Regions from separate parts of the Caloramator sp. E03 genome, predicted to be linked through region 1. Evidence: a T-box and tRNA genes for the amino acid it is inferred to sense, from the RefSeq annotation. Region 1 holds a T-box; the other holds one or more tRNA genes.
What was found. A T-box is a leader RNA that pairs with one kind of tRNA and senses whether it is charged. The one in region 1 lies ahead of pheS (phenylalanine--tRNA ligase subunit alpha), so its partner is inferred to be a tRNA-Phe.

Region 1 (10,707 bases):
AGAAAATTCCTTTCCTCCTATATATACAGCATTTGCACCATTTAATACAGCAGCTTTTAAACTTTCAAAATCTCCAGCTGGGGCTAAAAGTTCAACCATACAATCTCTCCTTATTTTCACATTAACTTTATTATACAATAAATCTTCACATTTACAAATTCCATGTTCTAATAACACCTTTAAACTTAACTTTAAAAATAATAGGGTAATCTTTAAAGCAAGGTTATCTAACCTTCTTCTCTGATTACCCTTTAAATAAATTTTATATTATTCAAACATTATGCCGAAAAATTTCTCTTTATTTTAGCATTTCTTTTTATCTGCTCAATTTCTTCCTGTGATACAGGACGTTCAAAACTTCTAAAACCTGCAAGCCTGAATCCATGTTTTTTAGCAAGCTGTGCTATTTCTCTTACCTTTTCAACTGTTAATTCTCTACCAAGTGAATAATTTTCAATTCTCCCTTCCATAGCAAGAATCATTGTTTCTGCCATACAAGCATAGCTTGTTTTTGGAGGGAAGCCGAAATTAAAATTGAAGTTGACATCTCCTGGTACTTCAACTGCGCCTCCTTCAATAACCAAAACATCATCTCTTTTTTTAGCAACTTCCTTTGAAACATCCCTTGGTCTTGCTACGTCACAAACTACAGCACCAGGCTTTAAATATTCAGGTAAAATGATAACATCCGTTGAACTTGTTACAGTAATTATTATGTCCGCATTTGAAAGTGCATCCTTTACATTTGTAGTTGTATAAACTTTTTTATTATATTTAACTCTAATATAATTTGAAAAATCCCTAAGCTTTTCTTTTTGTCTTGCAACTAAAGTTAAGCTCTTAACTTCTCCAACAAGGATTTCACAACAAACCTTCCCAATAGAACCAGTGGCTCCAATAACTGCAACATTACACTCATCAATATATTTTCCCATAATTTCAGCAGCTTTTTTAGCTCCCTCAATAGCAGTTGCTACAGTATAGCTATTCCCAGATGTGACAGCTATGTTCAAATTTTTTGAAATAGTAATTCCTGCATCTCCTACAACAGATGTTAATGCTCCAAGTCCTACTATATCAGCACCCAATCTTTCTCCAATTTTCCCTGCCTTTATTATTTTATTAATTACATAATCCTCTGGAAGTGAAAGCATCTGATTTGAAATTAAAGGAACAGCTACAAACCAACCCTCTGTTTCCCCAAAATTACTTTTTACCCCAGTAATTTTTGATATCTTTAGTGGAGGGAGCATCATAGCAAATTTCTCAACTGTCTTTTGGGAGAAATTTTTTAAAAATTTAAACTTTCGACTTACATCTTCATATTCAATAGGATGAATAATAAAGGCAAACCTATTCATACAGCATAAACCCTCCTTTCGTGCACATTTTGTACACATTCAATTAATATTTTATCCTAATTTTCCATTATTTTCAATAATAATACTATAAAATTCCAACATCCTACCGATTTAAAATTAACTTTTTGGGAATATTATTTAATTTAATAAAATAACAATATTTAGAGAATTATTTAAAAGATAGGGACAGTTACTTATTTTTTGAATTTAAAATAATTAGCTATCCTTTTTAAAGGAGATTAAATATGGAAAAGATATTTTTAGGTTGTCCTGTTCACAATAGAGAATGGATACTCCCTCTTTATCTTAAGCATATTTATAATATTGATTACCCAAAACATAACATTACTCTTTGCTTTATACTAAATGATAGTAAAGATAGGAGTAAAGAAATACTTTTAGACTTTAAAAAAAGCTATGAAGCTGAATACAGAGAAATAATTGTAAAAGAAATTAATTTTAACATGCCTGATGATTTAAGGCAAAATAGAATAAAAAATAAAATATATGAAAGGCTTGCTAATGTTCGAAATGAATTCTTAAGCTGTATAAAGGATGAAGATTATGTATTTTCAATTGATAGTGATATTTTAGTTCCTAAAGATTCTCTATTGAGGCTTTTATCTCACAAAAAAGATATTGTATCTGCCATTGTATACAATGATCCTAAAAAGAAGTATCCTAATATATTAATAATTAAAAACGGTAGAATAACTCACTTTATTGATTTTCCCAAAAACTCATTATTTGAAGTTGATATTACTGGGGCCGTTTATCTTTTAAAATCAGAGATATGTAAGAAAGTCAAATATGAATATCACTCCTTTGGAGAAGATGTACCATTTTGTATTTCAGCAAAAAAATTAGGTTACAAAATCTGGTGCGATAGCTCCATATTTTGTAACCATGTAATGTATCCTTATATGTTAAAATAATTGTGTCAAAATTTATCTAAGTGCATATATTATATCAGAAAAAAGTGAGGGTAATCCCCCACTTATTATAAATTAAATTAGCAGTCGTAAGGAACTCCACATATAAGAATATCCTGATCAATTCCAAGTTTATCAAGTAAATCTGCAAATACTGAAATGTGAACCTCGGTTCCATATATAACAGGTGATGTTCCGCAGGTGCATTCACCAAGTACATCATAGTCTGAAGTTATAGATTTTACAATGAGATGTGTTTGAAGGGTTGGATCAGTAAAGGCACTTGATGGAATTTCACCTTCAAACTCTGAGAGTGGGATGCTCTTAATCCATTTAAACATCTTACCACATACATCATCTATTATTTCAAGGCACTCATTATTTCCAATTGTCTGTGGACGCTCCTCAATGTCAGTAATAAAGCATGCTTTAGCATCAGGATTTGTGCTCATAGCATCATCAGGAAGTACTATGCAACCAAAGCAGTTATTTGTAAAAGTCACAAAGAGAACTACTTTGAATTTTAAAACAAGTTTTACCTTGTGATTACAAATAATTTCTTCGTCAGCCTCCAAATTAACTACCTTAATATCAGTAATGCATTTTACTGAATATCCATGATAATTATTTTCTGTTACTCCTGTATTATGAACACAAACTTTTAGTGCTTCTTTAATGTCTATAGGTGTAGTTCCTTCTTTAGATTCTCCAAACAGAATTTGCTCATCTAATCCCTGGTATTTTGCAAGTATCCTCTTTACATATATATCTAGCTGCTCAAACGGTGCTTCGCATGGTAATTGGATTTGTTTTTCACTCATCAACAATCCCTCCTATTATGATATTTGCTTCATTCATTATAATTACTAATTTATACTATGCACTTAATTTAAAAGCTGTGATATTTCATTGCGTCTTTTTAAAAATATTTGATAGAAATCTCCCTTTATCAACTTGTTTCTCTGAAGTATCTTTCATATTTTGTAGGACCTCAGAAATTAAAAATATTTGATTATTGACTAACTGCTTATATTCTTCAAAACTTTTCTTTATATTTTCAATTTCATTTTTCATCTGTAAAATATCAGTATTACCTTTCCTTTGAATTTCCTCAACAACTTTTTTCATTTCATCATTTATGTCAAATTGTTCATCTTTTTTTTGAATTTTTTCTAATTTTTCTTCTATACTTTTTTCAATTGACAATAATTTCTCTTCTAAATCAGATTGCTTTTTTATAATATTATTAATTAAAATCCTTAATTCTGTGAGGCTTATCTTTAATTCATTTATATTTTGGTTTTCCTTTGAAAAGTCCTCTTTAACCTTTGCTATCTCATCTTTTAAACTATTAAATTTTACATTTAATTCTGTTTCTACCTTGTTTTCATCAGTTATATTTTTAATCCTTTTCCATCCACTATTATATTCAGCACTTTTGAAACTCGGTTCCATCTTATCACCTCACGTACTTATATAGACATATTATGCATTAAGCCTTTTATATGTTACAAAAAAAAATAAAAGCCCGTAGGCTTTTAAACATTATTTATAAATTTTTTTATTTTATCTTTTAAAGTATAATTATCCTTTGTTAGCTTTGATAAAAGTTCGCTGTTCTCTTTTTTTATTTTTTTAAGCTCATCAATATTTCTTGAGTTCTCAATTTCAAGAAGATTAGCCCTTTTTTGCTCTTTTAAATACTTATCTTCCATTTCCTTTAGCTTTTCTATTAGCCTTTTATATTCACCCATAACCCCTTCATCTTTTCTTTTAATTTCATTATACTCCATATTCCTTTTATCAAGCTCAATATGGAGCCTTTTTATTTCATCCTTTAAAGATTTATTCTCTTCTTCAAGGTCATCAATTTTTTTTAAAACCATCTTCGATATACCTTCAAGATTATTAAGATAACTTTTAACATCGTCTGGTGCATCTTCGCTACTTATTGCTACCTGCTTAAAGTAGATTTCATTTTTATTGATATTTTCATTCAAAACAATGCACCTCTCTATCATCATATTTATGATTAAAAAACCTGTTACATCAATTTTTAATATTTTCCCAAATATATCTATATCAAATTTACACTCAAGTTGCCTTACATTTGCAATAAATTCTGATTTCCTAAAATCCTCTTCAGTAGGTACAGGTTTAAAACTACTTTTATGAATTCTTATTAATATATCTTCATCAAGTACACAAGGATAATTAAAAAGGCTCCCGTTCTCCTCAATACAGCAAATATAGTAAATCTCAACATTTAACATTACATCTATATATTTAGGTGTTGCAAAGCATTCAATTTTTATTACTCTTTCTGTATGATATGGTATGTCTTTAATAATCTTATCTTTACAACTATCGTATCTAATGTTTTTTGATAAAAATGTATGAAATGATTTATACTTTGACTTAACCACCTTTTGGCTGTATAGAGGCATAAGGATTCCTCTTATAATTATTCTATTTATATATATGTACAAAGTTTATTTACTATTTCTAAACGCCATGAAAAATAACAATATTTTTCATGGCGTTTAGAATTATTTCCTTTTATTTTGTAAATCTTTAAATTCCTTTTTAACCCTCACCAATTCAATCTGGCTTTCAAGAAGCTGATCTTTTAGATTAGCAATTTCATTCCGTAAATTTTCAAGTTCACCTTGAAGAATTTCATTCTTTTCCTTTAATTGTTCATTTTCCTTCTCAAGTCTTTCAAACTCATCATTTCTACTAATATAACTTGTATAGAGTTCATCATATTGATTTTTTAACACATTCATGTCATCATCTATTGCCTGCTGTTTAGATTTATATTCTTCATACTCCCTTGACATTGCAGTATAGGCATCATATAAATCATCATACTCTGTTTGGAGTTTCTTTAGTTTTTTCTCAGGCTCTTCAATTACCTTTTTTAACTTGAAAAGCTCATCAGCAACCGTCAAAGCAGCAAGCACAGCAGCAGATGAATTATTATGTTTAGGATTACTCGTAAGCGTTTCTCTTATTTTCTTATCAATATAATTTGCAATAGAAAACAAATACCCTTCATTTTCATCGCCAGTTAATATATATTCAACTCCATTTATTTTAACCGTTACTTTATTTTTAGGCATAACAGCACCCCTCAAACTTTATTAAAGCAACTAAACTTTTAAATCATAATTATACAAAACCGTATTAATTATATTTTACCAATTAATCTTATTTTTTTCACTATAATTTTTGAGGGTTGCATTATTTTATCTTAATTGAGCATTAAATTTTTTCTTTAAGGTATCAATTATACTTTCATGTATTTTATTTACTTCCTCATCCTTTAAAGTTCTATCCTCAGCTCTAAAAGTTATTGAAAAAGCAACACTCTTTAGCCCTTCCGGGATTTGCTTTCCTTTATAAACATCAAATAGCTTTATTGATTCAATAAGCTCATTTCCTGATTTTTTAATCGTCTTTTCAAGCTCTGAAACAGTAATATTTTCATCTACTATCATTGCAATGTCTCTTGTAATTGCAGGGAACTTTGGAAGAGGTTTGTATATCTTTTCAGATTTTGATGCTGAAAATAATGTTTTCAAATCAATTTCTGCCACATACACTCTTTCTTCAATCTCATAGTTTTCAGCAACATCAGGATGCACTTCTCCAAATACTCCTGCATTCTTTTTCCTTATATTTATTCTTGCTGCTCTTCCTGGATGAAAAATGCTATTATCTTCTTCTCTTTCAAATTCAACTTTATCGATTCCAAGCATATCTAAAAGATTTTCAACAATACCCTTTAAATCAAAAAAGTCAACTTTTCCATACATACCTATAATAAGTTTTTCATATTCATCAGGAAGTGGATTTTCTGATGGAATATAAACCTTTGTTATTTCAAATAATTTAGCTTCTTCATTATCCCTTTTATAATTCCTTGAAAGGCATTCAAGCATTGATGGAATACCCGTAGTTTTCATAATGCTAAAATCTTCTCCTAGGGGATTTAATATTTTAATGGCATTTCTAAGTTCATGATTTTCAGGAAGATTTACAAGATTAAATACCTTAGGACTTACAAAGGAATAAGTCATAGCCTCATAAAGTCCACATCCTACCATAAGGTTTTTAACTTTTCTCGTTAAACTTTGCTCTAATGACCAAACAGCCTCAACAGCCTCTCCCTTTATCTTATTATTAGGTATTTTATCATATCCATAAATCCTAACTATTTCTTCTGCAATATCTTCTTTTATTTTTAAATCCTGCCTAAAGGTTGGAACCTCGATTTTAAACTCTTCATCCCCTTCAACCTTCATTTTCAGGCTTTCAAGTATTCTTTTCATATCAGTAGGGCTTATTTCAATTCCAAGAAACTTATTTATCCAAGATGGCTTAACCTCAATTGTATGAGGCTTTATTACGTTTTCATATATATCTATAGTTCCTTTAACAACCTCTCCAGCCCCAATAAGTTCAACTAAATAGCATGCTCTTTTTAGTGCTAAATCTATTAAATTAGGATCTATATCTTTTTCAAACTTTGAAGATGCATCAGTCCTTAATCCAAGCTTCTTTGAAGTAAGCCTAACATTAGTCCCATCAAAATTTGCAAATTCAAATATAACTGTTGTAGTATCATCTTTAATTTCAGAATTTTCTCCACCCATAACTCCTGCAATACCTATTGGTCTTTCTCCATCTGCAATGACAAGCATTGAAGAATCAAGATTTCTTTCAACACTATCAAGGGTTACAAACTTCTCATTATCCTTCGCAGTCCTAACTACTATCTTCTTATCTGTTATATACCTATAATCAAAAGCATGCATTGGCTGACCAAGTTCAAGCATTACGTAGTTTGTTATATCAACTATATTATTGATAGGTCTCACATCACATTGTTTTAATCTCTCTTGCATCCATTCAGGAGATGGTTTTATTTTTACATTTTTAATCATCTTTGCTGCATATCTTCTGCAAAGATTGCTCTTAATTTCAACAGAAAGATATTTTTTAATATCGTCATCCACTTCATTAAACTGCGTTTCAAGTTCTTTTAGCTCTTTATTAAACGTTGCAGCTGCCTCTCTCGCAATGCCATATATACTAAAACAATCAGCTCTATTTGAAGTTATTTCAAAATCTAAGACTCCTCCATCAAGTCCAAGAACCTTTTTAATATCTTCGCCTATAGGGGTATTCTCTGGAAGTATCATAATGCCATGAACAGAATTTTCATTAGCAATTCCAAGCTCAGCCTCGGAGCAGAGCATACCATTTGACTCAACACCTCTTAGTTTTCCTTTCTTTATTTTTACTCCTCCAGGTAAACTTGAACCATGAAGTGCAACAGGAACAATATCCCCTTCTTTTATATTTGTAGCTCCAGTTACAATTTGAATTATTCCATCCTTAACATCTACTTTACATATTGTAAGCTTATCTGCATCTGGATGTTTCTCAGTTTTAATTATCTTTCCTGTTACAACCTTTTCTATTTCTTTTCCTGCCTCATAAACTTCCTCAACCTTTGAGCCTGACAAAGTTAAAGCTTCTGCCACTTCGTTTATATTTTTATCTAAATCAACATATTCACAGAGCCATTTATATGGAACTTTCATATCATATCCCTCCTTAGAATTGCTTTAAAAACCTTACGTCGTTTTCATAAAAAAGCCTTATATCATCAATTTCAAATTTCTTCATAACTATCCTCTCAAGGCCTAATCCAAAAGCAAAACCGCTATAAATTTCAGGATCAATTCCACCCTTTCTTAATACATCTGGATGAACCATTCCTGAACCTAATATTTCAATCCATCCACTTCCTTTACATACCCTACAGCCTTTTCCATCACACACATGGCAGGATATATCCATCTCAGCCGAAGGCTCTGTAAATGGAAAATGATGAGGCCTAAACCTTGTTCTTGTTTTTTCACCAAAAAACCTTTTTGCAAAGGTATCTAATGTTCCATAAAGATTTGCCATAGTTATTCCTTTATCTACTACAAGGCCTTCAATCTGATGGAAAGTTGGAGAATGTGTTGCATCAACTGCATCAGACCTATATACCCTTCCTGGAGCTATAATTCTTATAGGAGGCTTTACTTTTTCCATAGTCCTAACCTGTACAGGAGATGTCTGTGTTCTTAAAACAACAGAATCACTTATATAAAAAGTATCCTGTTCATCCCTTGCAGGATGATTTTTAGGGATATTTAACGCCTCAAAGTTGTAATAATCAAGCTCAATGTCTGGACCTTCAGCAATTGAAAAACCCATTCCAAAGAATATCTCCTTTATTTCATCTAAAACTTTTGTAATAGGATGAAGGTTTCCTATCTCCTTTTTACGTCCTGGCATAGTAATATCAACAGATTCTAAAGAAAGCCTTATATTTTTCTCTTTTTCTTTCACCTGCTTTAAAGCATTTTCAAGGGCACTTTCAATATCCTCTCTAACTTCATTAGCAAATTTTCCTATTATAGGCCTCTCATCCGGAGATAAATTCCCCATATTCCTTAATATTCCTGTTAATGCACCTTTTTTCCCAAGAAATTTTACCCTTAGTTCATCAAGTTTTAAACTATCTGTAGCCTTTTTTATTTCCTCTAAAGCCTCTGTTTTTATTTTTTCAATCTGTTCCTTCACATTAATCTCTCCTTTCAGTAAAATAGTACAAAAAAAATAACCTCCATCCCAAGGGACGAAGGTTATCTTCGCGGTACCACCCTAATTGGCAAACGCCCACTCATTTTTATAACGGATTACCGTCCCTGCCTACTTAGTTTCAACAGGGAAGCTCCAGAGGGAAACTTCAAATGACCTTTATATAAGAAGGCTCTCAGTCTTTGACCTTCTCTCCCTGTATATAGTATCATTCTACTTGCCTCTTTCAAAGCTTTATATATGTATTTGTATATATTATGTTGTACAAAACCTTTGGCGTACAACTTCATATATTATAACTCCTGCCGCAACAGAAGCATTTAATGATTCAGCCTTCCCAATCATTGGAATTTTAATTTTTTCATCTACAAGCTCAATATGCTCACAAGGAATCCCATTAGCTTCATTTCCTATTATAATAGCAGATTTTTTTCTAAAGTCAACATCATAAATATATTTATCAGCCTCAAGATCTGCTGCATATAAACTATAGCCTTTATTTTTTATATTCTCAACAGCAATCTTAAAATCATCATAAAACACAATAGGTACATGAAATATTGATCCCATTGTAGAACGAAGAGTTTTACTATTATATACATCAACACTTCCCTTTATTACAACAACTGCACCAAAAGCAGCATCACAGGTTCTAATTATAGTTCCAAGATTACCTGGATCCTGTATTCCATCGCAAACAACTATTAAATTGTTTTCTATATCATCAATAGACCATATCTTTTTATGCACAATACCAATAGCGCCCTGAGGATTTTCCGTATCAGTAAGCTCTTTTAAAAGTTCATTTGATATCTCATACTTGTCTATTAAAGAGTTTAGTATTCTCTCATAGCCTTTTGTTTCATATACCTTGCTACTATATAAAACATATTTTATACTTTCGCTCTTTATAGCCTCCTCAATAAACCTTATTCCTTCAATCAAAAAGAGCCCTTCTTTTTCTCTATATTTCCTTTGCTTTAGTTTTAAAGCGTCCTTTATTATCCTGTTTTCTCGTGATAACATAAAGTTTATTATTTGCTCCTCTCAAGAACTTTTAAATCTTCTGTACCTCCAATTACTACAAGAACATCTCCATGATAAATTTTATCATCTGCATTTGGAGATATATTAATATCGTTATTTCTTTTAATAGCCATAACGTTTATTCCATATTTGCTCCTCATATTAAGCTCCCTTAAGGACTTACCTTCCCATTCATGTATCGCTTCTAATTCCATAATACTATAATCAGGAGAAAGCTCTATATAATCTAGAATATTTGATGAACAAAGATTGTGAGCAACTCTAACTCCCATATCCCTTTCTGGAAAAACTACTCTATCTGCTCCTATTTTATATAAAACCTTTGCATGCATTTCATTATGAGCCTTTGCAATAACATATTTTACACCAAGCTCTTTACAAAGAAGGGTTATCATGATACTTGATTGTATATCAGAGCCTATTGTTACAACTGCAACATCAAAATTTCTAATGCCAAGGGAACGCAAAGTAGCCTCATCTGTTGCATCTGCCTGTACTGCATGGGTTACACTGTTTGATATACTTTGTACTATTTCTTCGTCAGTATCTATCGCAAGTACCTCATTTCCAAGGGAGTATAAAGTTGTTGCAACGCTTGAACCAAATCTCCCAAGACCTATTACAACAAATTGTTTTGATAACATACAAATCCTCCTTTATCCAACAAGCAGCTTATCTTCTGGATATTTAACGTTTGTATT
Region 2 (10,707 bases), 640 kb from region 1:
TTAATTATTATTTTTTAAAATAATTGAAGCACTTCCATATAAAAACTCAAAACCATATTTTTTATACAAATTTATAGCCTTTTTATTATTACTATCTACAGTAAGATATAACTTTTCAATTCCGTTTGCTTTGCAACTTTTTATAATTTCATTTAAAAAATAATATCCAAAACCTCTACCTTGAAATTCTTGTACTATTCCAAAGTTCACAAGATAATAACTATTCTGTGTCTTAATAATTTGCCCATATCCTATTGGTGATCCTTTATATTCAATAAAAAAACATAAATTTTTTAGAAACTTACTGCTATTTTCTTCATAAATTACTTCATTTAACGTTAATTCTATTCTATCTTTAACCTTTGAAAAAATGTCATTTTGCAACATTACTCTAATGTTTTCCTCATGACCTATTTTCATTTTCCTTACAAATAAATCATTACTATTATTATAGTCTATTTCCGTATTTTTACTCAAAATATCTAAATACATATATAAATAGTTTTCTTTTATTTTTATATTATAATATTTTTTATACATGCTTATATTTAGTTTTTTATATTTTATTTTTAATTTATACTCGTTATTTTTAAAATCATTTTTTAAAATATAAAGCAACTTAAAAAAAGAAAAAGTTTTGTTTGTTGGAATAACAAAAACTTCATAATCATTATGAAAAAATAATATGCATTGTAATATATAATTTTCATAAACTAAAAAGCAAGTTTTTTTTAATACATGTTTTATAATGCTTGAATTAAATTCGCTGTGAAAGTTCGCGTTTTGTGATACATTATTAATTATCCTCTTTATATAAATTATATCTTTAATTTTAGCATTATTAATTGTAAGCATTTTGGCACCTTCATAATTATTTATCTTTTTTAAATATTTTTGATAAAAAACCTTTCTTGCGCTCTTTCTCATATTTTAGCTTTTCCTTCAGTTCAATTATTTCATAAGATTTTTGCTTTAGTTCCATTTTTAATTTCATATTTTCGCTGATAAGTACATCTCTTTCTTTGCTACTAATGTTTTTATTAAGTTCATTTATATTACAATTAATCTCCTGCAATTTTTCATTAATTATCTTTATTATGTTCTGACTTAAGGGAAGTAAAGAAGCGTCATTGCCATCAAAGGTCAAATCCTTTGCTATTGCAATTTCCTGTAATCCTTCAAATCTATTATCTTCTAATATTTTTTTAATTTGACCGTTAGTATAACCTTGCTGCTGAAGTTGTCTAATAAAAATTAATTTATCAAATTCTTTTTGAGTGAAAAACCTTCTGCCATTAACATCCCTTGGTATATTTAGATTGAATTCCTTTTCGTAATATCTAATTACCGAAGCCTTATATCCTGTTTTTTCACAAACATCTTTAAATGTATACGTTATTCCACCCATATTACCACCCCACATATATATTCTTTAAAATATAATATTTTCCTTCTAAATATGTGGAGTAATCAAATACAAAAATATACAACATATTTACATTATATGTTAATCCATTGTCGAATAACAAAAAATATTAAAAAACATATTGACTATATCTTCATATCATGATATATTATATTTCGTCAGCTATATATTATAACAATGTGGCCCCTTGGTCAAGTGGTTAAGACATCGCCCTTTCACGGCGGTAACATGGGTTCGAATCCCGTAGGGGTCACCACTTGGGTCTTTAGCTCAGCTGGCTAGAGCAACCGGCTCATAACCGGTCGGTCCGGGGTTCGAATCCCTGAAGGCCCACCATTAAATTAATACGGCCAGATAGCTCAGTCGGTAGAGCAGTGGACTGAAAATCCTCGTGTCGCTGGTTCGATTCCGGCTCTGGCCACCAAAAGCAACTTTCAAAGTTGCTTTTTTTATTTATTTAAACCATAATAATTTATAAAGTCCTCTATAAATTTATCCTGCATATCAATATATCTTAAAATTCGATTTAGCTTTTTTAAATATTTTTCATCTTCCCACTTTTTATGTTTATGATATCTTTTAATTCCTAACTTCCAAAACTTATGAGGAAAAATTATAAAGGCAAGCATTATTTCATATTCTTCCAAAGATAATGGATTTACTTTTGAATATTCTAATATTAATTCTTGAGCTTTATTAAAATCCCATGAGTAAATTCTTTTATGCATTATTCTTCTTATAAATTTTGCAACATCGTAAACACAAATATCATAGGTTATACTATCAAAATCAATTAAATATACATTTCCAATATCATCTATTATAATATTTTGATAATAAAAACTATCATGGCATATACTTTTCTCGTACTTTGCTCTTTTAAGTAAATCATAATATTTAGATTCATCAAGCATTTTAATTGAAATATCCATATATTTAATTGCTCCATCAATAGCATTAAAATATTGAATATCAAATATGCTTTTTACTTTTTTATCTTCAATTATCTTTTTAAATTTTAAAAGATCTTGCTTTCTTTTTCTAAGTTCTAAAGGCCAATTTTTTATCTTGTTTTCTATTTTTATTTCTTTATAATAAAAACCTTTTGATTTTAAATGGAACTCAGCAAGCAATTTAATAGCCATTTTAAGCTCATCTATATCATATATATTGCATTCTCTACCTTCAATCCATTCTGTCACGTAATATATTGATTTTTTTGTTTTAACATATTCTTTGCCATCTGATGTAAGTATAAATGATGCTATATTATTAAATCCATTATTATTAAGATATTTAATTAAATGATAATTTTTTATAACTTTTTTATTGCTATGCCTTACTTTCTTTAAACAATAACTTTTATTATTGAATTTAATTTTGTATACGTTTCTAATTTTTTCTATACTTTCAGGTTCTATTGCATAGTGCTTTAAAATTTTTTTTACTTTGCTATATTCATCATAATTTATTTTATTATTAGATTGTAGATTTGATGGCATAAGATACTCCTTACAAATGTTATAATAAAGTATATTTATAATGTTTGTAATTTATTACCTGTTTATTTATCATTTATGATAATATATATTATGATATATATTTATTAAAAATATATATTGACATACGCGCAGCTATATTTTATAATAAGAAATATCCGAGAGGGCCTTTAGCTCAGCTGGCTAGAGCAACCGGCTCATAACCGGTCGGTCCGGGGTTCGAATCCCTGAAGGCCCACCATTTCATAATACGCCGGCTTAGCTCAATCGGTAGAGCAACTGACTTGTAATCAGTAGGTTATTGGTTCGATTCCGATAGCCGGCTCCATACGAGGAGGGATTCCCGAGCGGCCAAAGGGGGCAGACTGTAAATCTGTTGTCAGTGACTTCGATGGTTCGAATCCATCTCCCTCCACCAAAGTGCAAGAAAACCTTGCACTTTTTTTATGCCTTGTTTTAAATAAAAAAATAGCTTCTACTATCGTAGAAGCGGCATAAGGCAAATCTTCCCTTTGAGTTTAAATTTATATTACAAAAAATATATAGCTAAGTCAACATATTTATTTCATTTATAGAAGATTATTCCTGCATAACTGTATACAGTATTTTATTCTTTTAAGAACTTATATGCAAAAGCTGCCTGTGCTGCACATCCGACTATCATACAACTTTCATCGATATCAAAATAGCTTCCATGAGCTGGATTTATAATACCCTTTTCTTCATTCCTACATCCTAATCTGTAATATAAAGCGGGAATTATTTGTGCATAATAAGCAAAATCTTCTACTCCCATAGAAGGCTTTTCAATTTCGATAAACTCAGCAATTTTATCTTTCTCTATAATATCCTTAAATAAATTAAACAGCTCATTATCATTTTGAAATGATGGATAACCTTCAATATATTCAAAGCTTGCTTTCCCCCTATACAATTTTGCAGTATTTTCAACAATCTCTTTAACTCTTCCTACACAATAATCTCTTAAATCTTTTCCAAGAGTTCTTATTATACCCTCCATAACTACACTTGAACTTATAGCATTAAGTGCAGTACCTCCATTAATTTTTCCTATTGTTATAATAGCATTGTCAACTGCTGCAATTTCCCTTGAAACAATACCTTGAAGATTATCAATTATTTTTGCAGCTATATATATACTATCAACTCCATCTTCAGGGTGAGCTCCATGGGATCCCTTTCCCCTAACGTTTATTGTAAAAGGATTTGAAGCTGCACATACTACTCCCTTTTTTACTCCTATTTTACCTAAGCTCATAGTTTCATCTACATGAAGAGCAATTATGGCTTTAACTTTATCTAAGCAACCATATTCTATCATTTCCTTTGCTCCTCCATAAGTCTCTTCAGCTGGCTGAAATATTAGCCTAACTGTACCATCAAGTTCTTTTTCTATTTCTTTTAATATTGCTGCAGCACCTATTTGAATTGCAGTATGCCCATCATGACCACAGGCATGCATATATCCTTCAATTTGTGATTTATAAGGTACATCTTTTAAATCAACAACCTCTAAGGCATCCATATCTGCTCTCAAAGCTACTATTTTATTCTTTTTGGAACCAATATCAGCTATAATACCATTATTATCGTATTTTGTATATTTAATACCAAGTTCTTTTAAATAAGACTCAACAAGCTCTGTAGTCTTATAAAGCTTATTATCAATTTCAGGATACTTATGAAGGCTTCTTCTTATTGTAACCATCATATCATATACGTTTTTAGCTTTTTCTAAAAAATTATTCATTGCTTACACCATCCTCCATAAAATATAGTTTATTATTTTCTATCCTCACCTTTACATTTAACGGTATTGTAATTTTTCTTTTTTCATGTCCCACTAAAAAGTCATAATATATTGGCAGCTGTATTTTTGAAAAAAAATCAAATATAACTTGATTAAAGGAAAGGCTTTTATCTTTATCTTCAGCCTCACAATTTGTAAACTGTCCAAGTATAACAGCTTTTACTTTATTAAAAACACCACATAACTTGAGCTGATAGAGCATCCTGTCAATTTTATATGGTTCTTCATCTATATCCTCAATAAATAATATTTTATCTTTAAATAAATTTTCATAGGCAGTACCCAATAGAGAGCATATCAAACTTAAGTTTCCACCTAAGATTCTACCTTCAACATCTTTTTGATTGATTGCATTTAAACTATAAGCTTTTCCTTTGATATTGCCAGTTACGCATTCAATAAATTTTTTAATTGTAAAATCATCATTTTCAGATATATCTGATGCTAACATTGGTCCATGAAATGTTACAAGTTTTGTATTTTTAAATATTGCAAAATGTAGTGCCGTTATGTCACTATAACCACAAAATATCTTTGGATTATTTCTTATCACATCATAATCAATCATATCAAGTATTCTTATTGTGCCATAGCCTCCCCTAAGGCATATTATTGCATCTATACTCTTGTCCATAAAAAATTTATTTATATCATTTACACGTATTTTATCTTCTCCAGCAAGAAAGCCATGCCTTTGAAAGCAGCTATCTCCTAAAACTACATCAAAACCCATCTCTTTTAAAATATTAACTCCTCTTTCTATACTATCTTTATCATAAGCAGGGCTTGCCGGAGCAATTATACCTATTTTACTACCTATCTTTAACTTCTTTGGTTTTATCAAATTACCACTCCCTCTATAAAAATAAATGCTTCCAAAAGGAAGCACCCTATGAATAGCATATCAGACTTAATAGCTTTTTTTCAATATCTTTAATTTTAACATCTTCACTATAGGATAAACAAAGTTTTATAATTCTATATGCTGTTTTAAAATCTTTGTTTATGTAGTATATATATGCAAGGTTTATGTAGCTATTTATAAATTTAGAATCAAGTTCAATACAATTTAAAAAGCACTCTACTGCTAATTTATAATTATCAGTTTCAAGGTACGCAGTTCCAAGATTATAATATATTACTGCATTTATAAGTCCATTTTTTATAGCTTCTTTAAAATGATAAATCGCAGAAAAATACTTTTTTTCACAACAGCAACAAAGACCCATATAGTAATTATAGAGCTTATAATTATCTTTAAAATTTTTTTCTATTAACTTTTTGGCATAATTAATATCATTTTCATTTATAAATTTAATTATATATTTTTCTAACATAGCTTTCTCCTTTAAAGTTTCATTTTACTTTTAAATTATATACTTTAAAGGAGATTTTTATACCTACTATTTACTTCTTAAATTATTAGCAATCTGCCACATTTCATCAGCAGACTTTACAATTCTTGAATTGATTTCAAAGGCTCTTTGTGTAATAAGCATGTCAGTAAGCTCTTTTGGCATATCAACGTTCGATTTTTCTATAAATCCCTGCTTTAAAATACCCTTTGCAATTTCAGGATCATTTTGAGCTTTAAAAAGGTTTTCACCACAAGACACTAATTCATCCCTATTAACAAAATCATATATATTAATTTTACCAATTGTATCACTATTAGAATATATATTTCCTTCGCTATCTATGTTTATTTTCTCACTTAATTTTTGTGGATCATAGTTATCAATATCAAGCACATATCCAGATGAATGTACAAAATTTCCGTCTTTATCTATATTAAAAGCACCATCTCTTGTATAATAATAGTTACCATCTGAGTCCTTTACCCTAAAAAATCCATTACCATCTATTGCGATATCTGATATTTTATTAGTTTCTGTTAATACGCCCTGCTTAAAATCTCTTACAATAGTTTCAGCTTTGCTTCCACTTCCTTGAGTGAGCTTATCACGATTACTACTTGTTATTGGAACACCAAGTCTGTCCAATTTATTATACATAATATCTTCAAAGGCAAGATCATTTTTTTTGTATCCATTAGTATCTACATTGCTTATATTATTTGATATAATATCAAGTTTATTTTGATTAGAATAAAGACCTGATCTGCCATTCCATAGTATCTTTAACATAATATCACCTCTTATTTAACACTTCCAACCTCATTTATTGCCTTCCCAAGAGTTTCATCCATTTGTTGTAATACTTTTTGGTTTGCCTCATAGCTTCTCATAATCTTTATCATATCTGTAATTATTTCTGTAGCATCAACATTTGATTTTTCAAGATATCCTTGTTTTACATCAGAGTTTACAATATTAGGTTCAATATCTGAAGTATAATTATTTGAAGAATCCTTTATTAGATTTTGTTTATCATCAAAATTACTAATATAGAACTTTACTATATTATCACCAGTATTAATAGTTCCATCTGATGAAAGTTCAAAATTTAGATCCTTTACACTTATTTCTATTTCATTGTCATTTTCATCTAATCCTAAAACTTTATATCCTTCCATTGTTGTAAGATAACCTTCTGAATCGATTTTAAACCTTCCATTTCTTGTATAAAACTTATTTCCATCGCCATCAACTACAGTGAAAAAACCTTCTCCATTAATTGCAAAGTCAAGATTTCTGTTAGTTTCTTCTAATATTCCTTGAGAATAATCAGTTTTAACTTCATCTATTCCCACTGCCATCCCCAAATTTCCTAAAGGGTTTCTATATCCTTTTCCGTTTATAATCTTATCCCTATTTTCAACCATTACATCTTGAAATGTTTTTAAAGCTATCTTATCTTTTTTATATCCGGGAGTATTTATATTAGCAGCATCATTACTTAAGTTTTCCTGTTGTATTTGCCTTGTTATCATTCCAGAAGCAGCAATATATAGACCTCTAATCATAGTTTGCACCTCAACCTTCTATTTTTTATCGCCTTCAAAGTAGGCTTTAATTTCATCGGGATAAATCATTCCCATTTTTCTTGCCATCATTTCAATTTTATACTTAGGTATTTGGCTATATGAAAAAGAACTTAAAATTAAGGTAGAAATCATTATTCCAACTCCAAGACCTAATAAGAAATTACTATCTTTAAATAAATAACTTATTATTTTTTTTGTTTTCTTAAACCAATCCTTAATAGTACCTCCCCCTTCCCTATCATCAATTTTGAACATATCTCATCTATAGACATTCCTTTATCATAAAGCTCAAATATAATATCGTTTAAATCTTTTCTTTCTATATCATTATCATTATTTTCGCTTTTTTCATCTTCAGTATCTTTTTTCTCTACATATTGTTCAATAATTTCATTTAAAATAATCAAAGAATTTTCTAAATCATTCACTCGGTTTGACAATTCTTTAATCTTTTCTTTCATGGAATTCATATCTTCAAAAAATTCAAATGAACTAACTTCATTTTTAGAGTTTTCCTTATTTTCAACTCTTTTTCTGATAGCAACATATATAATAATCAGTCCAGAAAGAGTCAATATATAAATCATAATAATCTCCTTATAAATAATTTAATTTCTTAAGGTTTTCCCTTAGCCTTACAATAGCTCTGCTGTGCAGCTGTGAAACCCTCGATTCAGAAATATTTAATATTTTACCAATTTCTTTTAAAGTTAACTTTTCAAAATAATATAGATTAAGTATTATCTTATCTTTCTCTGAAAGCATATCTATAGCCTTTTTTAACATATTTTGCTTTTCATTATCTTCTATTATTACATCCGGCTGAGGGCTTGTACTATCTTTTATAATACTTTTAAACTTTACATCCTCCTCATCAGATTTAAAAAGCACTTCATCAAGAGATATGATTGATATGTAATTTATATAGGACTCAATGTTCCTAATCTCTTCAGTTGACATCCCACTATAATTTGAAAGTTCCTCTTCGGTAGGTTCTCTATTAAGTTTTGTTTCTAATTCATTTTTTAATTGATTAAGATAATTCAATTTAGAAAAAGCACTCTTTGGTATCCAGCTTATCTTTCTAAGCTCGTCTATAATTGCACCTCTTATTCTTAAGGTAGCATAAGTTTCAAACTTTAAACCCTTTGTAGGATCAAACCGTTCAATAGCATCTATTAATCCTATTATGCCAAAACTAATCAAATCCTCATATTCAAGCCCTGGTGGTTTCCCGGCAACAAGCCTTGATGCAATATATTTTACATAAGGCAAATATTTTATAATCATCTCTTCCCTTTCATCAAAGTGTTGATAGCATTTCATAGCTTCACCTCCTACTTAAACAGCTTACTTTGTTCACGAAGCTTATCAAAAATAAATTTTATTATTTTATCCCTTAATCTTTCATCTATTTTTTCATACCTTAATGCTATTTTATAATTTTTACCAGCTTCATCATAATCACACCTTACTACTTTACATAATACATTAATTTCATCAGGTACTTTGATTGAAAGTAAAATAAAATCATTATGCTTTGCACTTTTTTTAGATATTATTTTTACTCCTCCACCACTTATATCAATAGTTACTGTTTTTTCTAGGTTTTTAAAATATCCAATAGGAACATCAGCTAAATCTATATATACTCTATTTTCAGGTAATATAAAATACTTTACATCCATAACAATTGGAAGTCTAAAATATTCTCTCCTTTGAACTCTTTCAATTACCTCAGGAAAACTTAACATTGCAAGCTGAATATTTTTTTCCTTCGTTTTTCCTAAAACAACTGAACGGCATTTAAATACTTCTTTTTCGTTTGCTATGTAGTATTCAATTATACTACCTATATGAATCATCATATATTTGCTTCCAGAAATAGGCATACCAATGAGTATGTATTCATTTTTTATATCCTGAATACTGCTCTTATACGTTATGTCATTTTCAATTATTTCTAAATTTTGATTGACATTTAATTTGATTTTATAATCCAACATAACATATCACCCTAAAAACTTTAATATTTTACTTATATATTCCTTAACAGTTGAGTTTTTATTTTTTTCTTCTTGCCCCAATATTTCTGATGATATTCTATAAATGCACAGTCCTGCTTCACATTTTGGATACAAAGATATAAAAGGTCTTTGTTCTTTTACTGCAAGTCTTACCTTTGAGTCCTCAACAATATAGCCAAGGTATTTAACCTCTCTTCCTAAAAATGCCTTTACTGTTTTAAAAAGTTTATCAAAAGTATCACGCCCTTCAATTATATTTCTTGTTCTGTTTACAATAATTCCTATATTGCTTTTTATTCCTTCATTAATTAATATCTTAATAAGACTATAGGCATCAGTTAATGCTGAAGGCTCAGGATTTGTTACAACTATTATTTCATCTGCAAACTCTAAAAGTGTTAAGGATGTTTTAGACAATCCTGCCCCCATATCTATAATCAAAATATCTGTATCCTGAATCTTAGAAAATTCATTTACGATTATTTTTCTTTTTTCATCATTAAGCTCAAAAAGCCCACTTATCCCAGATCCACCTGGAATTATCTTAACTCCTTCATCAGTTAATGCATATACATCATCTATAGTCTTGTTATTATATAAAATATCATAAATTGTATATTTTGTTTTTATTCCAAACAATATATCAACATTTGCCATACCAAAATCAGCATCAAGTATTGTTACTTTAAGGCCTCGTTTACTTAGGGCAATTCCAAGATTAATTGCAACATTTGTTTTGCCAACGCCACCTTTTCCACTTGATATAGCAATTACTTTAAATTTATTTGAACTATTTTGTTTTCTATTTTTTATCAAATTCCTTAAATTTGAAGCCTGATCCATTAGTTATCATCTCCCAGTACCAGTTTCAATAGCCTATCTTTGTTTGCTTCTTCAATATCTTCAGGTACATTTTGTCCTGTAGTAATAAATGAAATTGGTACATTCCCATAAAAGCAGCTTGTTAATATTGATCC

Region 2: it encodes a tRNA-Phe, which carries the amino acid that the T-box ahead of pheS (phenylalanine--tRNA ligase subunit alpha) is inferred to sense. The anticodon was not compared.

The regions. Positions count from the first base shown of each region.
Region 1 covers NZ_CP040093.1:772,366-783,072, forward strand. The annotation lists gene FDN13_RS03930 (DUF3656 domain-containing U32 family peptidase) at 1-99, opposite strand, end outside; gene FDN13_RS03935 (shikimate dehydrogenase) at 279-1,361, opposite strand; gene FDN13_RS03940 (glycosyltransferase) at 1,607-2,296, shown strand; gene FDN13_RS03945 (hypothetical protein) at 2,374-3,114, opposite strand; gene FDN13_RS03950 (hypothetical protein) at 3,200-3,748, opposite strand; gene FDN13_RS03955 (hypothetical protein) at 3,832-4,719, opposite strand; gene zapA (cell division protein ZapA) at 4,843-5,418, opposite strand; gene pheT (phenylalanine--tRNA ligase subunit beta) at 5,545-7,908, opposite strand; gene pheS (phenylalanine--tRNA ligase subunit alpha) at 7,922-8,941, opposite strand; T-box leader at 8,990-9,198, opposite strand; gene FDN13_RS03975 (TrmH family RNA methyltransferase) at 9,215-9,985, opposite strand; gene FDN13_RS03980 (potassium channel family protein) at 9,994-10,650, opposite strand; gene FDN13_RS03985 (TrkH family potassium uptake protein) at 10,663-10,707, opposite strand, start outside.
Region 2 covers NZ_CP040093.1:129,023-139,729, forward strand. The annotation lists gene FDN13_RS00640 (GNAT family N-acetyltransferase) at 1-855, opposite strand; gene FDN13_RS00645 (MerR family transcriptional regulator) at 872-1,408, opposite strand; tRNA gene FDN13_RS00650 (tRNA-Glu) at 1,608-1,682, shown strand; tRNA gene FDN13_RS00655 (tRNA-Ile) at 1,686-1,762, shown strand; tRNA gene FDN13_RS00660 (tRNA-Phe) at 1,775-1,850, shown strand; gene FDN13_RS00665 (CotS family spore coat protein) at 1,876-2,928, opposite strand; tRNA gene FDN13_RS00670 (tRNA-Ile) at 3,090-3,166, shown strand; tRNA gene FDN13_RS00675 (tRNA-Thr) at 3,178-3,253, shown strand; tRNA gene FDN13_RS00680 (tRNA-Tyr) at 3,259-3,343, shown strand; gene FDN13_RS00685 (M20 metallopeptidase family protein) at 3,533-4,696, opposite strand; gene FDN13_RS00690 (S66 peptidase family protein) at 4,689-5,600, opposite strand; gene FDN13_RS00695 (tetratricopeptide repeat protein) at 5,647-6,093, opposite strand; gene FDN13_RS00700 (flagellar hook-basal body protein) at 6,160-6,903, opposite strand; gene FDN13_RS00705 (flagellar hook-basal body complex protein) at 6,915-7,682, opposite strand; gene FDN13_RS00710 (hypothetical protein) at 7,701-7,958, opposite strand; gene FDN13_RS00715 (DUF6115 domain-containing protein) at 7,889-8,290, opposite strand; gene FDN13_RS00720 (FliA/WhiG family RNA polymerase sigma factor) at 8,301-9,029, opposite strand; gene FDN13_RS00725 (flagellar brake protein) at 9,041-9,709, opposite strand; gene FDN13_RS00730 (MinD/ParA family protein) at 9,716-10,573, opposite strand; gene flhF (flagellar biosynthesis protein FlhF) at 10,573-10,707, opposite strand, start outside.